2 regions of the Streptomyces sp. NBC_01428 genome follow, and region 2 is predicted to be linked to the other one. Evidence: riboswitches for the same ligand, from Rfam matches in the RefSeq annotation. Region 2 holds a riboswitch; the other holds the start of a gene.
The links. Region 2 has a riboswitch for cyclic di-AMP ahead of OG406_RS23765 (LysM peptidoglycan-binding domain-containing protein). Riboswitches for the same ligand answer to the same signal wherever they lie in the genome.
Positions count from the first base shown of each region.

Region 1: another riboswitch for cyclic di-AMP. It lies ahead of OG406_RS36520 (C40 family peptidase); the one in region 2 lies ahead of OG406_RS23765 (LysM peptidoglycan-binding domain-containing protein).

Region 1 covers NZ_CP109499.1:8,354,567-8,363,911, reverse strand. The annotation lists gene OG406_RS36530 (PadR family transcriptional regulator) at 1-399, opposite strand, end outside; gene OG406_RS36525 (hypothetical protein) at 567-884, shown strand; gene OG406_RS36520 (C40 family peptidase) at 966-2,543, opposite strand; cyclic di-AMP (ydaO/yuaA leader) riboswitch at 2,553-2,723, opposite strand; gene OG406_RS36515 (hypothetical protein) at 3,188-3,412, shown strand; gene OG406_RS36510 (alpha/beta hydrolase) at 3,457-4,203, opposite strand; gene OG406_RS36505 (hypothetical protein) at 4,570-4,743, opposite strand; gene OG406_RS36500 (beta-glucanase) at 4,889-5,587, opposite strand; gene OG406_RS36495 (3'-5' exonuclease) at 5,730-6,296, opposite strand; gene OG406_RS36490 (MarR family winged helix-turn-helix transcriptional regulator) at 6,371-6,826, opposite strand; gene OG406_RS36485 (MFS transporter) at 7,014-8,468, shown strand; gene OG406_RS36480 (GNAT family N-acetyltransferase) at 8,634-9,257, opposite strand.
Region 2 covers NZ_CP109499.1:5,465,359-5,474,703, forward strand. The annotation lists gene OG406_RS23740 (SurA N-terminal domain-containing protein) at 1-374, shown strand, start outside; gene OG406_RS23745 (nucleoside triphosphate pyrophosphohydrolase) at 457-1,497, shown strand; gene OG406_RS23750 (globin domain-containing protein) at 1,520-2,725, opposite strand; gene OG406_RS23755 (cytochrome P450 family protein) at 2,882-4,258, shown strand; gene OG406_RS23760 (transglycosylase family protein) at 4,415-5,398, shown strand; cyclic di-AMP (ydaO/yuaA leader) riboswitch at 5,582-5,773, shown strand; gene OG406_RS23765 (LysM peptidoglycan-binding domain-containing protein) at 5,778-6,476, shown strand; gene eno (phosphopyruvate hydratase) at 6,820-8,106, shown strand; gene OG406_RS23775 (FtsB family cell division protein) at 8,231-8,707, shown strand; gene OG406_RS23780 (DUF501 domain-containing protein) at 8,748-9,345, shown strand, end outside.

The sequences.
Region 1 (9,345 bases), 2.9 Mb from region 2:
CAGCACCTCGTAGTCGCCGAGCGTCCGGACGTGCTCGTCCAGCTGAACTGGCCCGAGCAGGTCCGGCCGGCCGCCGAACCAGAGCTTGAGGATGCCGCGCTCCCGGGCCTCGACCGGGACGAAGGCGGTGTCGTCCAGCCAGTCCCGCAGCGCGGCCCTGCCCTCGTCGGTCAGCGTGAGCACCCGGCGGTTGCGGCCGCTCTCCTGGCGCACCTGTGCGAGAAGGCCTGCCTCCAGGAGGCGGTCGCACTGCGCGTACACCTGGGCGTGCGGAACGGACCAGAAGGGCGCCACCGTGCGCGCCGCCTCACCCTTGACGTCGTACGCGCTGGCCTCGCCGAGCTTGTCGATGACGCCGAGCACGAGGAACGAGGCGGTGGTCAACCGAGCATCAGCCATGGGCCCGACCGTATCGCCACCCGAACACCGCGCGGCACACCCGTGAGGACGCCGCGGAGGGCGCCCGACGCGAAGAACGCGCGGGTGACCGTCACAATGCGGGGTATACGGGCGATCACACTGCCGACCGCACTCAGGCCCGCGGGGCACGCACGCTAGGAGTTCTTGTGACCACCTACGTCATCACCGTTCCCGGGACGTTCGTCCACGGCGTCTCGGACTCCTCCCGCGCAGACGTGGAACGCAGGCTGCGCCCCCAGGACCCGCAGAACACGGACCTGGGCGAGACGGAGGAACTGAGCCTGCTGACCGTGGACGAGAACCACACGTTCTCGGTCCGGCTGGAGGTCGAGGCCGCGGACCGGCGCACCGCCGAGGCGGAGGCGGTACGCCTCGTCTCCGGGGCGCTGCGCGAGAGCGGCCTCTCCGAGAACGACGCTCCGCTGGGGCCGGCCGCCGTCACGGGAATCGACAGCGAGTTCTGACTCCGACGGGGCCGGAGAGGCCCGGAACGTCGGCGGGACCGGCGGCCACGGCATCACCGTGGCCGCCGGTCCCGCCGTCACTCAGACCGGCCGTACGACGCTGTGGATCGCCGCCTGCCCTGCGTGCTGGACGGATTCCTCGGTGATCCGCCCTCCGGGGCTGGGCGCGTGGACCATCATGCCGTCGCCGACGTAGAGGCCCACGTGGCTCAGGTCCCCGTGGAAGAAGATCAGGTCGCCCGGCTGGACCCCGGCCAGGGCGACGGCCGGTCCGATCCGCGCCTGGTCGGACGTCGACCGCGGCAGCAGCACGCCGGCGCTGCGCCAGGCGGCCTGGGTCAGGCCGGAGGGGTCGTACGAGCCGGGCCCGGACGCTCCCCACACGCACGGTCTGCCGACCTGGGCGCGGGCGAACGCGACGGCCTCGGCGGCCCGGGTGTCGTACCCGGCGACCGACGGCACCGCGACCGCAGCCATGCTCCCCGTGTCGTACCCGGCGACCGGCGGCACCGCGACAGCGGCCATGCTCCCCGTGTCGTACTCGGCGACCGGCGGCACCGCGACAGCGGCCATGCTCCCCGTGTCGTACCCGGTGACCGGCGGCACCGCGAGGGCGGGGATGCTTCCGGTGTCGTACCCGGGGTTCGGATCGGCGGACCAGGGGGCGCCGGGCGCCGGCTGGTTCACGGGTTCCGGCCACGACGGGTACCGGCTGTCGTCGACGGCCGGGGCCACCGGCTGGGCCGGGGCGGACCACATCTCCTGCGGCGGCAGGTACTCGACGGCCGCAACCGGCAGCGGGGCATTCTCGACCTGCGAGTACCCGGCCTCGACCGCCGGCCACGCGGCACCGGCCACGGACGGGTACGCGGCCGTCGCGGCCGGTACCTGCGCGTTCCGGGCCGGCCAGTACGGGTCCGCGGGGGCGGCCGTCTCCGCGGGCGGCAGTGCAAGGGGCGGGTACGCGACCGGCGCCGCCACGCTCCGCCGCGCGTTGTGCCGGGTCAGCAGGTCCTGCGCGGCGGCCAGTTTGCGCCGGGCGCGGTCCTTGCGGAACCGCGGGGAGGACGTGTCGGCGGCGGGCGTGGGTCCGCTCACCACCGGAAGGGGCCCGGTGGCCGGGGCGCCGCCGTCCGGCACCGCGAGGGCGCGCCCGGTCGTCGGCCCGGACACCGGGCCGGCGGTCAGTTCGAGGACGGGACGGGCGGTGAGTTCCGCGACCGGCGCCGCGACAGGGCCGGCCGTCAGTTCCCGTACGGGAGCAGCCGTCAACTCGGCTACAGCGCGGACGTCTTGGGCGGGAAGCTCCATGGGGCGTCCGGCGCCCCCGCCGGACCGGGCGGTCCCGCGCCCTCGGTCGGGCTGCCGGTCCACGGGCAGTACGGCCGCGACCGTGGGTCCCAGCCGGGAACGCGCGCCGTCGAACCACTGGCGCATGAGATCGCTCTGGGCGGCATCGACACCCCCGCGCTGTTCCACGGCCGGGCCCTGGTCGGTGAGCCGTCGGGCCACGGCGCGCCGGTCGCCCTGCCGGGAGGAGAGGCCGGCCAGGGCGCGGGTGGCGTTGAAGTTGCCGGTGTCGTCCTCGGCCCGGTCGTAGAGGGATGCGAGCCGTCGGCGGACTTCGTCGCCGCTGGGCTCGGTGCGTTCCGGCGCCATGGGGATGGCACTCCTTCCGTCGTCCGCCTACCGGGTTAGCTGTCGGGTTCGGGCGGACGGTTCCGGAAGGTATGCCCTACGGCCCTTGCCCCGTAAGGCAGTTGGCCGATTCACCCCAGGTTCGGTGGGTCCCCGGCTCCGGCTGCCACGAGGACGGGCCGGACTCGGCGGAGGCCGCACCGCCCGGCGAGCGTTCGCCGGAGGGAGTCGGGCGGCCTGGTCGTCAACCTAGCGAGGTTGTGACCTCCGTGTGAAGATCCACGTCCCAGATGTCCGATACATTTTCGTGACCTTCGTCGCATCGCCCCGCTGTGCGACCACGGGAGCACACCCCGTGCGCGAACAGGCCGTCGGGAAGACCGCGTTCGGCGGTGCGGGCCCGTCGCGAGTTCGCGTCCGCCCCCGCTCCCTCCATCACATCTCCACGGTGGGCCGGGACTTCCGGTCGGCGCGAGCAGGCCGTTCGAGGTACGAAAAGAACTGGCGTTCCCTGACGGCTCGTTCGACATCGTCGGCTGTCGTTGGTCATGCCGTGACCGGTTCTGGCCGACCCGGCCGGATCACCACCGCGTCGGCGGCGCGGCCCTACCGTCGAGGCAAGGAAGGCCCGCGGAAGGCCCTGAGAGCGAGTCGAGGATCCCCACGTGCACGATGCACCGATCTATGCCCAACTGATCTCCGAACGCGGCGACATACCGACGCTCGTCCGGAGCGAAGCCCGGCGGCTGCAGCGCGACTTCGAGTGGATCCTCAGCTGGGATCCGTCCACGGGCGGTCCGCTTCCCGGGTCCGCCCCGCGCGTCACGGCCGGCTCGCGTCGCTCCTTCGCCCCCGGTCCGGATCCCGCGGACCGGCTGGATTCCGCCTAGTTCATGCCCGGTGAAAGCCGCCTCCCGCCCGGTCGGGCGCGGGTCTAGAGGACGCCGGGTTCGCCGTTCGGCCCCTCGGCGGGAAGCCGCTCGTCCGGGCCGTCGGCGCGGGACACCAGACCGGCGACCGCCGAGCCCGTGGCCTCGTGCCAGGTCCGCGCGCGCCGCAGCATCGCGTGGTCACCGCCCGCGACCCGTACGGCGCTCGCGGAGGATCCTTCCTTCGCGGCCCGGCGCACCAGGGCGAAGGACGACGCGGGCTCGGTGATCCGGTCCCGGTCGCCGTGCAGCACGATCACCCGCTTGTCCCGCAGATGGGCCACCGGCTCGCCCGTCGGACACCAGGGCGCCAGGGCGACCACGGCCCTCACCTGGGGCGCGGCGGCGGCGCGCAGGGCTGCGCGGCCTCCCATCGAGTGACCGACCAGCACCACCGGCACGTCCCCCACCAGATCGGTGAGTTCGGCGAGGGCCCGGTGGACGTCGGCGACCGGATCGGCGGCTGCTCCGTTCCAGCCGCGTACGCGGTAGCGCACCTGCCCGACGAAGACGTCCTCGTCCGGCACGGCCCGGGTGACGGCGCGCACGAAGGGCCGCATCCGCAGCCCCGAGACGTGCCAGGGCCGGGAGGGCGCCCGACTGTCCGCCCTGCCGCCGTGCAGGATCAGCACCGCGGCCCGTGCCGGACCCGCGTCCCCGCCCGTGAGCCGGTGCGGCACCAGCGCCGTCAGCGTCCGGGCCGCCCCGGGACGCAGTCCGTCGCGGGCGGACATCCGCGCAGAGCCTCGCATGACACCTCTTCACCGTCGGAGCGTTCTCGACGCCCCACCCTAGGCCGACGAGGGATCGTGCCGCCGGTCACTGGATATCCGGAGCCGACGCGCGGACGGTTTGGTGGAGCCGCCGCCCGCCGGGCCCGCGCGAGGCGCCATCCCGGGAAGGGGCACGTGCCTCTTCCGTCCCGCAGCCGGATCAGGGGCTCCGGCCGGTCGCGGTCAGGCGCGTGCCACCGCATGAACCCGCCCCCGGTCGTCCCTGTCCAGCTCGACCGGAGGCGGGCGGTCGGTGGACCTACGCCTTCCTCACATCGTCCGGACCGGGTACGGCGACCGGACCGGGACTCCCGTGGGCCTTCGAGGCGGGTCGTCGGTGCGGTCTCACTCGGCTCCGCCGGGGCGGCCGCCGTAGCCGCTGCGCCACTCCTGGTAGAGCCGCCACAGGCGCTCGGCGCGCGGGCAGCGGCCCGATTCGCGCAGACACGTGCGGCAGTTGCCCACATGGCCGATGTACGCGGCCTCGGGACTCTCTCGCCCCGGTTGCGGATTCGTCATGGCCCTCGGCACCTGTCGGTGCGACGTGCACGAACGCGACGTCGCTACTGATGCCGTACTTCCGTGCCGGATCGCCCGGCGGATGCACCCGCCGGGGCCCAATGTCGTTCTGTCCGGCCCGACTTCGGCCGGTGCGCCCGCCGGTTCAGTCGAACAGGCCGACGTCCACCGCCACGCCGTCCGGCTCGTCGGACGCGGGTCTGCGGACGAGCAGGCCGTCCACCGCGAAGTCCATCTCCGCGACGTCGGGAGCGGGCGGCGGGTGGTAACGCCCGCCGCACACCGACAGGTTGACGATGAGATAGGCCTCCCAGTGTCGGCCCACCCCGCGCCGGTCGGCGAAGGCGCGGACGCCGTTCACCCACCACACGACCCGGTGGGCGCCGAACTCGACCACGAGGTCCACCCGGGCACCGGGCCGGACCGCCTCGTCCCGGTAGTAGTGATGGGCGCTCCGGACGTGGTTGGAGAGTTCGAGCAGGTCGGGGTTGTCCGGGTGGTACTCGAAGACGTCGATCTCCTGTCCGCCGTCCCGCCACGTCCAGATGGCCGGCCACGCACCGAGCGCCGTGGGCAGCCTGATCCGGGCCTCCAGCACGTCCCCCGTGCGGACCATGAACGCGTCCTCGCTGCCCTCGGTGGTGAGCAGCCCCGCGTCCCACGCACCGTCGGAGCGTCGGGTCGCGCGGAAGACTCCCGTACGGCAGTAGGCCGGGTCGGTCACGAGGTGGTCGAGCTTGTCGTCGCCCGGGTTGACCGGGCCACCGTCGGGATAGGCCCACGAGCGGCCGGCGACCCATTGGCGGGTGGAGGCGAAATCCGCGGTGAAGACGACATCGGACACCCGGGGCTCCTCGGCGACAGCGTTCGTGTTCGAGCCAGGTTCTCCCCCGGGAGCCCCGGCTCACACGCCGTTCGCGTGGACCTTGCCGGCAAACAACCCTTGGGAGTGAACGACAACGGCCCCCTCCATAGCGTCGCGGGCCCTAAGGCGTGTCCGGCCAGGCGTCGCGCTCGGCGAGCCGGAGGATCAGGGCGGCGATGTTCCAGGCGTCGTCCTCACCCCGGTGATGCCGTCCCTCCAGGGGCAGTTCGGCGATCCGCAGTGCCTGCGCCATGCCCGGCCGTTTGCGCAGTCGGTGGGCGGCGGTGAAGGCGGCCTTGGCGTTCGTGTGCCGGTGGCCGAACGGGTAGCGCGTGCCGGTGGCGGCGCACTGGCGGGTGAACTGGTGGCGGTCGTAGTCGCCCCAACTCGCCCAGGGCCGCTCCCCCGCGCGGTGCAGCGCGGCCAACTCACGGCAGGCGTCGGCGAATCCGACCCCCTGGTCGACCTCGTCCTGGGTCAGCCCCGTCAGCTCCGTGCAGAAGGCGCTGACGGTGGACCGGGCGGGCCGCACCAGCAGTCGGTGCTTCTCGCGTCGTACGCCCTGCTCCAGATCGACGACCGTCAGACCGATCTCGATGATCTCGCTCACGGCGCCGGGCGGTGGCTGCCCCTCCCAGCAGGTCGCCTCGACGTCGACGACGTTCAACAGTCCCCCGGTCATGTCCATGCAGGTGAGGCTAGGGGGTGCCGGTCGGCGGGTCACCGGGTTTTCGGATGGCCCGCGGCCGGCCGACGGACGGGTCAGGGACGCGGCCAGGGCCGTCCGCCGATGCGCTCGATGTCGGCGTTGAAGCGGCGCAGGTAGGACGCGAAGGCGGCGATGTCCGACTCCGGCCAGTCGGCCATGACACGGTCCAGGGAGCTGATGAGCTGCTGCCGCTCCTGGTCCAGGAGGCGTGAACCCTCCTCCGTGATGCGGAACTTGCGGGCCATGCCGCCGTCGGGGTCGGGGATGCGGTCGACGAGCCCGGCCCGCATCGCGGCCGCGGTCTGCCGGTTGAGGGTGGAGGCGTCGAGCCCGAAGGCGTCGCTCAGTTCACCGATCGACATGGGCCCCTGGACCCGGATGCGGCTGAGCAGGACGTACGCGCTGCGCTCCAGGACACCGTCCTTGGTCCGGCCGCCCTTCTGGTGCATCAGGCCGTGACGGCTCAGCAGCATCTGCTCGTACTCGACCTCGTGGGTGGGCCTGACCATCGCGCCTGTCGCCTCCGGCTGTCGCACGGACCGCGCGTCACACGTATAGGCACGGCCCGCGACCATGGTCCCACATCTGCATGCATGAGCCACATCACATGCGCAATACATACGACGTGTACGATGCACATCCCTTGCCCCGCAGGCAGTCACCCCGAGACACACCGAGACACCCGAGGAGTCCCTCATGGACGCCCCCCAGCCCACCGCCCGAGCGAGCGGTGTGATCGCCACACTCGCCTTCGCCGGCACCGTGGCGGCGATCATGCAGACGCTGGTCACTCCGCTCATCGCCGAGCTGCCGCAGATCCTGCACACCACCCCCGCGAACAGCGCCTGGGTGATCACCGTGACGCTGCTCGTCGCCGCCGTCTGCGTCCCGGTCTCCGGCCGGCTGGGCGACCTGCTCGGCAAGCGGCGGATGCTGCTCGCCTGTTCCGTCCCGCTCGTGGTCGGCTCGGTCGTCTGCGCCCTGTCCTCGTCCGTCACGCCGATGATCGTCGGGCGCGGCCTGCAGGGCATGGGCATGGGCATGGTGCCGCTGGGCATCGCCCTGCTGCGCGACGTCGTACCCGCGGAGAAGCTGAGCTCGTCGATCGCGCTGGTCAGCGCCTCGATGGGCATCGGCGGCGGCCTGGGCCTGCCCATCTCCGCCGCGGTCGCGCAGTACGCGAACTGGCGTGTGCTCTTCTGGGGTTCCGCGGTTCTCGCCGTCGTCATCGGGACACTGATCTGGTTCCTCATCCCCGACGTGCCGGCCAGTGCCAAGGGTCAGCGCTTCGACGCCCTCGGGGCGCTCGGGCTGGGCGTCGGCCTGGTGTGCCTGCTCCTCGGCGTCTCCAAGGGCGCCGACTGGGGCTGGGGATCCGCCACGACGCTCGGACTCCTCGTCGGCGCCGTCGTGGTCCTGGTCGCCTGGGGCGCCTGGGAACTGCGCACCCGGGACCCGCTGGTCGACCTGCGCACGACGGGCCGCCCCCGCGTCCTGCTGACCAACGTCGCCTCGATCTTCGTCGGGTTCGGCATGTACGCCAGCATGCTGATCATCCCGCAGCTGCTCCAGTTCCCCGAGGCCACCGGCTACGGCCTCGGGCAGTCGATGCTCGCGGCCGGCCTGTGGATGGCGCCGGGCGGCATCATGATGATGATCGTCTCCCCCTTCGGCGGGAAGCTCACCGACGCCCGCGGCCCGAAGTTCACCCTGGTCTGCGGTGTCCTGATCATCGCCCTCGGCTACGGCCTGTCGCTGGCCCTGATGAGCACGGCCTGGGGTCTCATGCTCGTCGGCATGGTCGTCAGCAGCGGGGTCGGACTCGCCTACGGCTCCATGCCCGCGCTCATCATGAGTTCCGTGCCCCTCTCCGAGACCGCCGCGGCCAACGGCTTCAACACCCTCATGCGCTCGCTCGGCACCTCGGTCGGCTCGGCGGTCGTCGGCGTCGTCCTCGCGCAGATGACGACCACCGCGGGCGGCTACACCTTCACCTCCGAGAACGGTTTCCGCACCGGGCTCGTCGTCGGCGGCTGCGTCGCCCTGGTCGCCGCGGCGATCGCGGCCGTCATCCCGGCGGTCCGTGCCACGGCCGGTACCGACACGGCGGACCCGACGGCCGCGCCCGAGGTGACCGCCGCCGCGCGCTGACACCGCGGACCGACAGGCGGTCCGCACCTGTCTCGGCGGGCGGCCGTCGCCCGACCGCCTCGCCCGAACCGGTGTTCCCGGACGCGAGCGCCGTACGTCCTTCCCGGAGACCGACGGAAGGCCGTACGGCGCTCGCGTCCGTCAACTCCCTTTCGGCGCACGCCCCTACGCGACCACCGTGGACCTGCCGAGATACGTGAGCGGTCCCGGGTCTGCGACGGGTATCTCGTGGAAGTCGAGCCGGTCGTAGAACGCCCGGGCCGCCTTGTTCGCGGTGACCATGCCGAGATGGACGGCGGGCACCCCGCGGTCGTGCAGCGCGGTCAGCAGGGTGTGCATCAACGCCCTTCCATGACCGCGGCGTTGATACTCCGGCAGCAGGTCGATGTGCAGGTGCGCGGGATACGCGGCCAGTTCGGCAAGGACCATGCGTTCGGGGGTGTGCAGCAGCCCGACCATCTCCTCGGCGGGCGAGCGCGGCACCCCCGTGAGCGGCGGATAGCGATGCGTGACCCGCGGGATCCAGGACTCCCGGAACCGCGCGACGAACGCCGCGGTGTCCGCCGTACCGATGACGTAGCCCACCGCCCGTCCGCCGCCGTCGTCGAGGACGAAGGCGAGGTCGGGCTCCAGATGGCAGTAGGGCTCCGCGAAGATCGCCGGCATCAGCCCCTCGTCCGGGAACAGGGCACGTGAGTCCCCTCCCTCGTCCGCGGTGCTCACACAGACGTCGGCGACGGCGGACCGGTCGGCGGGCCGGTAGGGACGAATGCTCGGCGATGCGCTCATGCACGGCATGGTGGCGCCTTGGGAGCGCTCCCACAAGAGGCGGGACACCGCCCGCCCGGACCTACGGCCGCCACCCGCTCGGATGTAC
Region 2 (9,345 bases):
CGAAGAACGAGGGGGTGACAGTGACCCGCAAGGACTCCCAGCAGATGCGGTCGGCCCTCGAACAGCAGGCGGGCGGCTCGAAGGCCCTGGAGACGGCCTGGCTGCAGAACTACGGGGTCGCACCGAGGCGTCTCGACGACAGCCTGCGCACCGAGATCGAGGCGCAGAAGCTTGCCGCCGCGCTCGGCGCCGACATGAACACCACGGGCGGCAAGGCCGTCTTCTGGAAGGCGATGTCCACCGCCTCGAAGCAGCTCCACGTCGACCTGAACCCGCGCTACGGCGCCTGGGACGTCCAGAAGAGCAGCCGGGTCGACGCGAAGACGCCGTGGCTGCGCGAGGTCACGTCGGCGGGGACCCAGCAGACGACGTGATCCGCGCGGGGGCCGTGACCGGTCCCCGGCGGACCTGTGGACAACCTCCGGGGCCGTCGGCGGGGTGGGTTACGTTCGAGGGGTGAACGCAACCAGCAGCTCCGAGGGCGGCCCCACCGCCACCGACCCCGGCCGTATCGTCCTGCTCACCACCAGCCACCGGGTCGCTCCCGGACTGCTGTCCTGGCCGGCCTGGCAGGCGCTGCACGGCGCGGACCGGGTGCTGTGCGCCGACGGCGCGCATCCCCAGATCCCGTATCTGCGCGAGGCGGGCATCGGTGTGGACGAGGTGTCCCCGACCGCCGAGGACCTGGTCGACGCCTGCGCGGGCGGCCGGACCCTGGTGGTCGTCGCGACCGGCGAGGGCGAGCCGCGGCTCACCGACGGACTGGCCCGGCTGGCCGGCTCCGGCCGGGTGCGGATGCCGGACCTGGAGCTGCTCCCCGCCTCGTACGACCTGCCGGGCGCCCGCCTCCTCGACCTGGTCCAGGTGATGGACCGTATCCGCGTCGAGTGCCCCTGGTCGTCCCGGCAGACCCACGAGGGCCTGGCGAAGTACGGCATCGAGGAGGCGTACGAACTCGTCGAGGCCATCGAGGACGGCGACCGGGACGAGCTGCGCGAGGAACTGGGCGACGTGCTGCTCCAGGTCGTCTTCCACGCCCGCATCGCCGAGGAGGACGAGGACGCGCCCTTCTCGGTCGACGACGTCGCGGGCGGCATCGTCGCCAAGCTGATCCACCGCCACCCCCATGTCTTCGGCGACGCCACGGCGACGACCCCCGAGGAGGTCAAGGAGCACTGGCTGCGCACCAAGGCCGAGGAGAAGCGGCGCACCTCCGTCACCGAGGGCGTCCCGCTCGGCCAGCCGGGTCTCGCCCTGGCCGCGAAGCTGTCGTCCCGGGTGCGCACGGCGGGCCTCGATGTGCCGCTGCCCGCCGGCGAGGGGGTGGGGTACGAGCTGCTGGCCCTGGCGGCGCGCGCCGAGGCCGGAGGCGTGGACCCGGAGGCCGCGCTGCGGGCGGCGGCCCGCGCCTACCGGGACGCGATCCTCGCGGAGGAGCGGGCAGGAGCTCCGGTGGAGCAGCAGGAGGAAGAGCTGGAGTTGGAGCAGGAGGAGTAAGAAGCCGGACGGGCGGGGGAGTTCAGGCTCGCGGGGCGCGGCCGGTCGGGTTGTGCCAGCTCGGCCGCGGGCGGTCGAGGAGCCACTCCGCCGCGCCCAGCGGACGGTTCCCGCCGGTCGGCGGCAGCAGGTCGTGGAAGAGCCGGCCGTCCGGTGTGCCGAGGGAGGGCAGGGTGTCGGCGACCTCCTCGACGAGGTCGGGCGGCCCCGCGAGGTAGACGTCGTGCCGGGTCCAGCCCGCCCGGTTGCCGAGCGCGGTCAGCAGCCGTTCGGTCGCCTGGGCCTTGGGGCGGCCGGGCGCGGGGGTGATGTGGGTGACGGTGAGCCGGGGAAGCCGGGCCCGCAGGCGGTCCACGGAGGGCTGGTCGTAGAGGTACGCGATGTCGCGGGCGACGAGGAACAGGCGGGCCTCGTGGGCGGGTTCGAGCTGTTCCAGCAGGGCCTTCACGGGTGCCCAGCCGGTGCCGGCCGCGATGAGGGTCAGCGGGCGGTCCGCCGGGGTCCGCAGGGTGAGGCCGCCACCGGGCGCGCCGAGCCGCAGGACGTCGCCCACGCGGGTCTGGCGGACGAGAGCGGTGGAGAGCACTCCGCCCTCGACCCGGCTGACGTGCAGGTCGACGGTGCGGTCGGGCCGGGGCGCGTTGGCGAGGGAGTAGGGGCGCCAGATGCCCGGCAGATGCGGCGTGCTGACACTGACGTACTGGCCGGCGGAGTAGGTGAGGCGCTGCCGTGGCCGCAGGGTGAGGACCACGAGGTCGTCGCCGTGCCGGGTGCGGGCGACGATCTCCGCGTCCCACCAGCCGGGCTCGCCCTGGTGCTGGGCCTCCCAGGCGCCCTGGAGCATGATGTTCGCGATCGCCCCGTACGCCTCGGACCAGGCCTTCTCGGTCTCGCCGCTCCAGGCGGATCCGGCGACGGCCGCGAACGCCGCGATCAGGCTCGACCCCACCGCCGCGTAGTGGTCCGGCTGGGCCAGGTACTTGCGGTGGTCCCGTCCGAGATCCCGTAAGTAGTCGGGCAGTTCGGGGTCCTCGAGCCGGTCCATGACGAAGGTGAGCGCCGCGAACAGCCGGTCCCGCTGCCGCTCCATGTCCTCCGGGAAGTCCGTCGGGAACAGCTCGCGGAGTTCCGGGTGGTGCCGGAACAGGTGCGCGTAGAAGTACTTGACGGCGAACTCGGCCCGGCGCTCCACGACCGCGAAGCTGGACTTGAGTATTTCGGGGTCCACTGCGTGAATGTGGGAGCTGCCGAGCGGCCGAGTCAAACAGCCTCCGATGTGCGGACAGCCCCGGGCGAACCGGACGAGTGGCGCCCCGCCTCCGCGCGCGGCCCCCACGCGCGGGCCCGCCCCGGCGTTCCGGCCGCCGGCGGATACCGTCGGGGAGTGACCGAGCACGAGACCCCCGCGAGCCCCGCCCCCGAACTCTTCAGCTGGGAGTTCGCCACCGATCCCTACCCGGCGTACGCCTGGCTCAGGGAGCACGCGCCGGTGCACCGGACGCGGCTGCCCAGCGGGGTGGAGGCCTGGCTCGTCACGCGGTACGCCGACGCCCGGCAGACCCTCGCCGACCAGCGGCTCTCCAAGAACCCCGCGCACCACGACGGGTCCGCGCACGCGAAGGGCAGGACGGGGATCCCGGGGGAGCGCAAGGCCGAGCTGATGACGCATCTGCTGAACATCGACCCGCCGGACCACACCCGGCTGCGCCGGCTCGTCAGCAAGGCGTTCACCCCGCGGCGCGTCGCCGAGTTCTCCTCGCGGGTGCAGGAGTTGACGGACGATCTCATCGACGGGTTCGCGGAGAAGGGGTCGGCGGACCTCATCCACGAGTTCGCGTTCCCGCTTCCCATCTACGCCATCTGCGACATGCTCGGGGTCCCTCGCGAGGACCAGGACGACTTCCGGGACTGGGCGGGAATGATGATCCGGCACGGCGGCGGTCCGCGGGGCGGGGTCGCCCGCTCGGTCAAGAAGATGCGCGGGTATCTCGCCGAACTGATCCACCGCAAGCGGGAGGCGCTGCCCGCCGAGGCCGGGCCCGGCGAGGACCTCATCTCCGGACTCATCCGCGCCTCCGACCACGGTGAGCACCTCACGGAGAACGAGGCCGCCGCCATGGCCTTCATCCTGTTGTTCGCGGGGTTCGAGACCACGGTCAACCTGATCGGGAACGGCCTGTACGCCCTGCTGACCCACCCCGGGCAGCGGGCCCGCCTCCAGGCCTCCCTCGCGGCCGGGGAGAGCGGCCTGCTGGAGACGGGGGTGGAGGAACTCCTGCGCTACGACGGGCCCGTGGAGCTGGCCACCTGGCGGTTCGCGACCGAGAGCGTGCGGATCGGCGGCCAGGACATCGCCGCGGGCGACCCCGTGCTCGTCGTCCTCGCCGCCGCGGACCGCGACCCCGAACGCTTCGAGCAGCCGGACACCCTCGATCTCGCCCGGCGTGACAATCAGCACCTCGGCTACGGCCACGGCATCCACTACTGCCTGGGCGCGCCGCTCGCCCGGCTGGAGGGGCAGACCGCGCTGGCCACCCTCCTCACCCGGCTCCCCGACCTCCAACTCGCCGGAGATTCGGCCGATTTGCGATGGCGTGGCGGGCTCATTATGCGGGGATTGCGGACGCTTCCTGTGGAGTTCACCCCGGTCGGACAGTCCGGAACCGGTTCATCCGGAACGCCTGGTGACGGTGTGGGGCAGGACTCCCGCGGGCACCGGGAGGACGCCCGGCCGACCGACCCGACGGACGACGTCAACTGACACGCCGTCACAACTGTGATCTTCACGTGATCTGCGCTGCATCGACTTGTGACAAGCGTTCGAGTCCATATACGTTCACCCATCAATGCGGCCCCGGCGATCGTCACTTCGCCGTAGGTGCCGTAGTCACCCCGTTGTCACGCGAAAGGCTCCCGCATGCTCTCCGGGAACGGCCGTCACCGGCGCCCCCGTCAGGCCCCGGCCCTCATCGTCGCCGCAGGGGTGACCGGGTCCGCCATCGCGATCCCGCTCCTCGGGGCGTCGAGCGCGAGCGCGGCCGACGGGACCACCTGGGACCGGGTGGCCGAGTGCGAGAGCGGCGGCGCGTGGAGCGCCGACAGCGGCAACGGGTACTACGGCGGCCTCCAGCTCACCCAGGACAACTGGGAGCGGTACGGCGGTCTCGAGTACGCCCGGAGCGCCGACCAGGCCAGCCGCTCGCAGCAGATAGCCGTCGCCGAGAAGGTGCTCGACGGCCAGGGCCTCGTCGCCTGGCCGACCTGCGGACCGCTCTCCGGCCTCAGCAAGGACTCGGCCGGGGTCGACGTCGACACGGGCATGGGTGACGGCGCGTCGGACGACGCCGGCGACTCCGGTTCGAGCGGGCTGTCCACCTCGCCCAGCGCCTCCCCTTCCACCGAATCGTCCAGATCGTCGGATTCCTCCGGTGCGAGTGACACCGCCTCGCCGAAGGCGACCGAGAGCGGCACGAAGTCCGGCGGCTCACAGGACGCCAACAGCTCCGACAAGTCGGACAAGTCGACGTCCGATGCATCAGAGTCGGACAAGTCGGGCCGCAGTGACGCCTCTTCGGAGCCCTCCGGGGACGCGTCCACCGCGGCCGGACGGCACCGCGGCGGCAGCGCCGACGAGGACGGGGCGGACGCGGCGACCGACAGCCGTACCGACGGCACTGCCGGGCGGCACGCCTCGCGCGGTTCGGACGACGCGCGTGACGCCGGCGACGGCACCTACGTCGTGCGCTCCGGCGACAACCTCTGGAAGATCGCCGACGCCCTCGACGTCACGGGCGGATGGGCCGACCTGTACGCCGCCAACGAGAAGACCGTGGGCATCGACCCGGACCTCATCCTGCCCGGTCAGAGCCTTGCTGTTGATAGCGAATCGGTCGAAAAGTAGCGGGAGTTCACGTCACGGTTCGCCGTGGAATGTCCGGTTTGGTGCGAGTGAGACATGAGTCTCAGAAGCCCTGATCGTCTTTGAAATTCAGGCGATCGACTGCTTACGGTCGTGACCGCTCGCCACAGCGGGCCCCGACGGTCGCAACGCCGAATCCTGCCAGCGGCCGTACGGGAACAGTCGTCGCGTCAAGCGCCGTAGGCAGGAGCGGGGGACCCAAGGTAAGTGCCGCGACCGGGAGTTGAGAGACGCCCGGGGACGGCTTGGGGTAAAGCCGCACGCCGTGGTTCCGAGACGGGACCGGGGACGTGCGGCCGGGCAACTCAACCGGCCCGAACCCGACAGCTCACCTCGCAGGCGTCGGTGAGGGGATCTCTCGATGCTGTTTTCCAGCAAGGGCAAGCACCGCCGTCCGAACAAGGCCACCCGGGTCGCCACGCTCGCCGGTGTCACCGGTGTCGCCATCGCCGCGCCGCTGATGGCCGCGGGCAACGCCTCCGCCGCGACCGGCTCCGAGTGGGACGCCGTCGCCCAGTGCGAGTCCGGCGGCAACTGGTCGATCAACACCGGCAACGGGTACTACGGCGGCCTGCAGTTCTCGTCCTCCACCTGGGCCGCGTACGGCGGCACCGCGTACGCCTCCACCGCCGACCAGGCCTCGAAGTCGCAGCAGATAGCCGTCGGCGAGAAGGTCCTCGCCGCGCAGGGCAAGGGTGCCTGGCCGACCTGCGGCACCGGCCTGTCGAGCGCCGCCTACAGCGGTGGCAGCTCCACCCCCGCGGCGCCGTCGACCTCCTCCGGCTCCTCGTCGGCCGGCAGCTCGCAGGACCGCACGTCCGAGCAGCCCGCCTCCCGTTCGCAGGAGCGCCCGGCCGCCAAGAAGACCGTCACCACCCCGACCGGCAAGAAGGTCGAGAAGGGCGACGGCGAGTACAAGGTCGTCAAGGGTGACACCCTCAGCTCGATCGCCCAGAAGCACCACGTCAAGGGCGGCTGGCAGAAGCTGTTCAAGCTGAACCACGACATCGTGGACGACGCCGACTTCATCTTCCCGGGCCAGCAGCTCCACCTGCACTGAGCGAGGCCGCACACCGGCCGGACGTGGTCGCCCTCGGCGGACGGCGACCACCACCCGGCCCGGCGGCTCCGCCCGGCTGAACGACAGCCCCTCGCGGGCCCGGTCCCCGGGCCTGATCCCCACCGAGGGTTCCCGTCCCCACGGGCTCCCCGCTCCGGCGCGTGTTCCCCCGTACGCGCCGGAGCGGGGTTTTTCATCTCGTTTTTGTTCCGATCGGGAACAATATGTACCCCGAGTTCTGCCCAAGGGGTGGTCGATCGGCTGGCCGATCCCTCCGGGCCGGTTAGGCTCGTCCCGCAGGACTAGCCAAGCCCTGCGTATTCGCGTCACATCCCAGAAGGAGATGCTCGTGCCGTCCATCGACGTCGTCGTAGCCCGGGAAATCCTGGACTCCCGAGGCAACCCCACGGTCGAGGTCGAGGTCGGCCTCGACGACGGCAGCACGGGTCGTGCCGCCGTTCCGTCCGGCGCCTCCACCGGTGCCTTCGAGGCCATCGAGCTCCGTGACGGTGACCCCAACCGTTACCAGGGCAAGGGTGTCGAGAAGGCCGTCCTCGCCGTCATCGAGCAGATCGGCCCGGAGCTCGTCGGCTACGACGCCACCGAGCAGCGCCTGATCGACCAGGCGATGTTCGACCTGGACGCCACCGACAACAAGGGCTCGCTCGGCGCCAACGCGATCCTCGGCGTCTCGCTCGCCGTCGCGCACGCCGCCTCCGAGGCGTCCGACCTGCCGCTCTTCCGCTACCTGGGCGGCCCGAACGCGCACCTGCTGCCCGTTCCGATGATGAACATCCTGAACGGCGGGTCGCACGCCGACTCGAACGTGGACATCCAGGAGTTCATGATCGCCCCGATCGGCGCGGAGTCGTTCTCGGAGGCCCTGCGCTGGGGCGCCGAGATCTACCACACGCTCAAGAAGGTGCTGAAGACCAAGGGCTTGTCGACCGGCCTCGGTGACGAGGGCGGCTTCGCCCCGAACCTGGAGTCCAACCGCGCCGCCCTCGACCTCATCGTCGAGGCCATCAAGCAGGCCGGTTACATCCCCGGTGAGCAGATCGGCCTCGCGCTCGACGTCGCCGCGTCCGAGTTCTACAAGGACGGCAAGTACGAGTTCGAGGGCAAGTCCCGCTCGGCCGCCGAGATGACGGAGTACTACGAGGAGCTCGTCTCCGCGTACCCGCTCGTCTCCATCGAGGACCCGCTGTACGAGGACGACTGGGCCGGCTGGAAGGTCATCACCGACCGGCTGGGCGACAAGGTCCAGATCGTCGGCGACGACCTCTTCGTCACCAACCCGGAGCGTCTGGCCCGCGGCATCGAGGAGGGCTCCGCCAACGCCCTGCTCGTCAAGGTCAACCAGATCGGCTCGCTGACCGAGACGCTGGACGCCGTCGAGCTGGCCCAGCGCAACGGCTTCAAGTGCATGATGTCCCACCGCTCCGGCGAGACCGAGGACGTCACCATCGCCGACCTCGCGGTCGCCGTGAACTGCGGCCAGATCAAGACCGGCGCCCCGGCTCGCTCGGACCGCGTCGCCAAGTACAACCAGCTGCTGCGCATCGAGGAGATCCTCGACGACGCCGCGGTGTACGCCGGCCGCAGCGCCTTCCCCCGCTTCAAGGGCTGAGCACCACCCGCTCCTTAGGAAGCGTCGTACGTACGTCCCCGTACTCGGTCCCGTACCGTGTGCGGGGACGTACGCACGTGACGGGCCCGCACCACGGTGGGCCGGTACTGGGGAGGCGGGACTCATGGCCGTGAAGGACCGGGACCGGTTCTCCACCTCGACCAGGCTCAAGCTGCTCGGCGAGCAGACGGCGGCCCGGGTCTACCGCTCCCAGACCAAACGGCAGGCCCGCCGTTCCCGGCTCACCGGCCGGGCCGCGCTCCTCGCTCTCGTCCTGTGCTCCCTGATCGTCGCGCTCGCCTATCCCATGCGGCAGTACGTCTCCCAGCGTGCCGAGGTCGCCGACCTGGAGCACCGTCAGGAGCAGGCCCGTCAGCGGGTCGAGCAACTGCGTGACCTGAAGGCCCGCTGGCAGGACGACGCGTACGCCGAGCACCAGATCCGGCAGCGGCTGCACTACGTCATGCCGGGCGAGAACGGCTACATCGTGGTCGACCCGGACGCGGCGAAGCAGGCCCGCGCCGGCCAGGGTGCCGCCGACCGCCCCTGGTACACCAACGTCTGGGACGGCGTGGACAAGTCCGACGCCGCCGACCAGTGACGAACCCCTGAACTGACCAGAAAGACACGTGACTCACGGCATGGAAACGCCACCGCCGACCACCCCGCGCACCGAGCCCACCGACGCCGACGTCGAGGCCTTCAAGCAGCAGCTCGGCCGGCCGCCGCGCGGGCTGCGCGCGATCGCGCACCGCTGCCCCTGCGGTCAGCCCGACGTGGTGGAGACGGCGCCCCGCCTCCCCGACGGCACCCCCTTCCCGACCACGTACTACCTGACGTGCCCCCGGGCGGCGTCCGCGATCGGGACCCTGGAGGCCAACGGGGTCATGAAGGAGATGACGGACCGGCTGGCGACCGACCCGGAACTGGCCGCCGCCTACCGCGCCGCCCACGAGGACTACATCGCGCGCCGTGACGCCATCGAGGTCCTGGCGGGCTTCCCGAGCGCGGGCGGCATGCCGGACCGGGTCAAGTGCCTGCACGTCCTCGTCGCCCACTCGCTGGCCGCGGGACCGGGCGTGAACCCGCTCGGCGACGAGACCATCGCGATGCTGCCGGAGTGGTGGCGCAAGGGAGCGTGCGTGACGGTCCCCGGCGCGCCGGCCGGCGAGGGGTGGCAGACGGGGACGACGGAGGACGGCACCGGCCACTTCGCCGTGAAGCCCGTGGAGGCCGCTG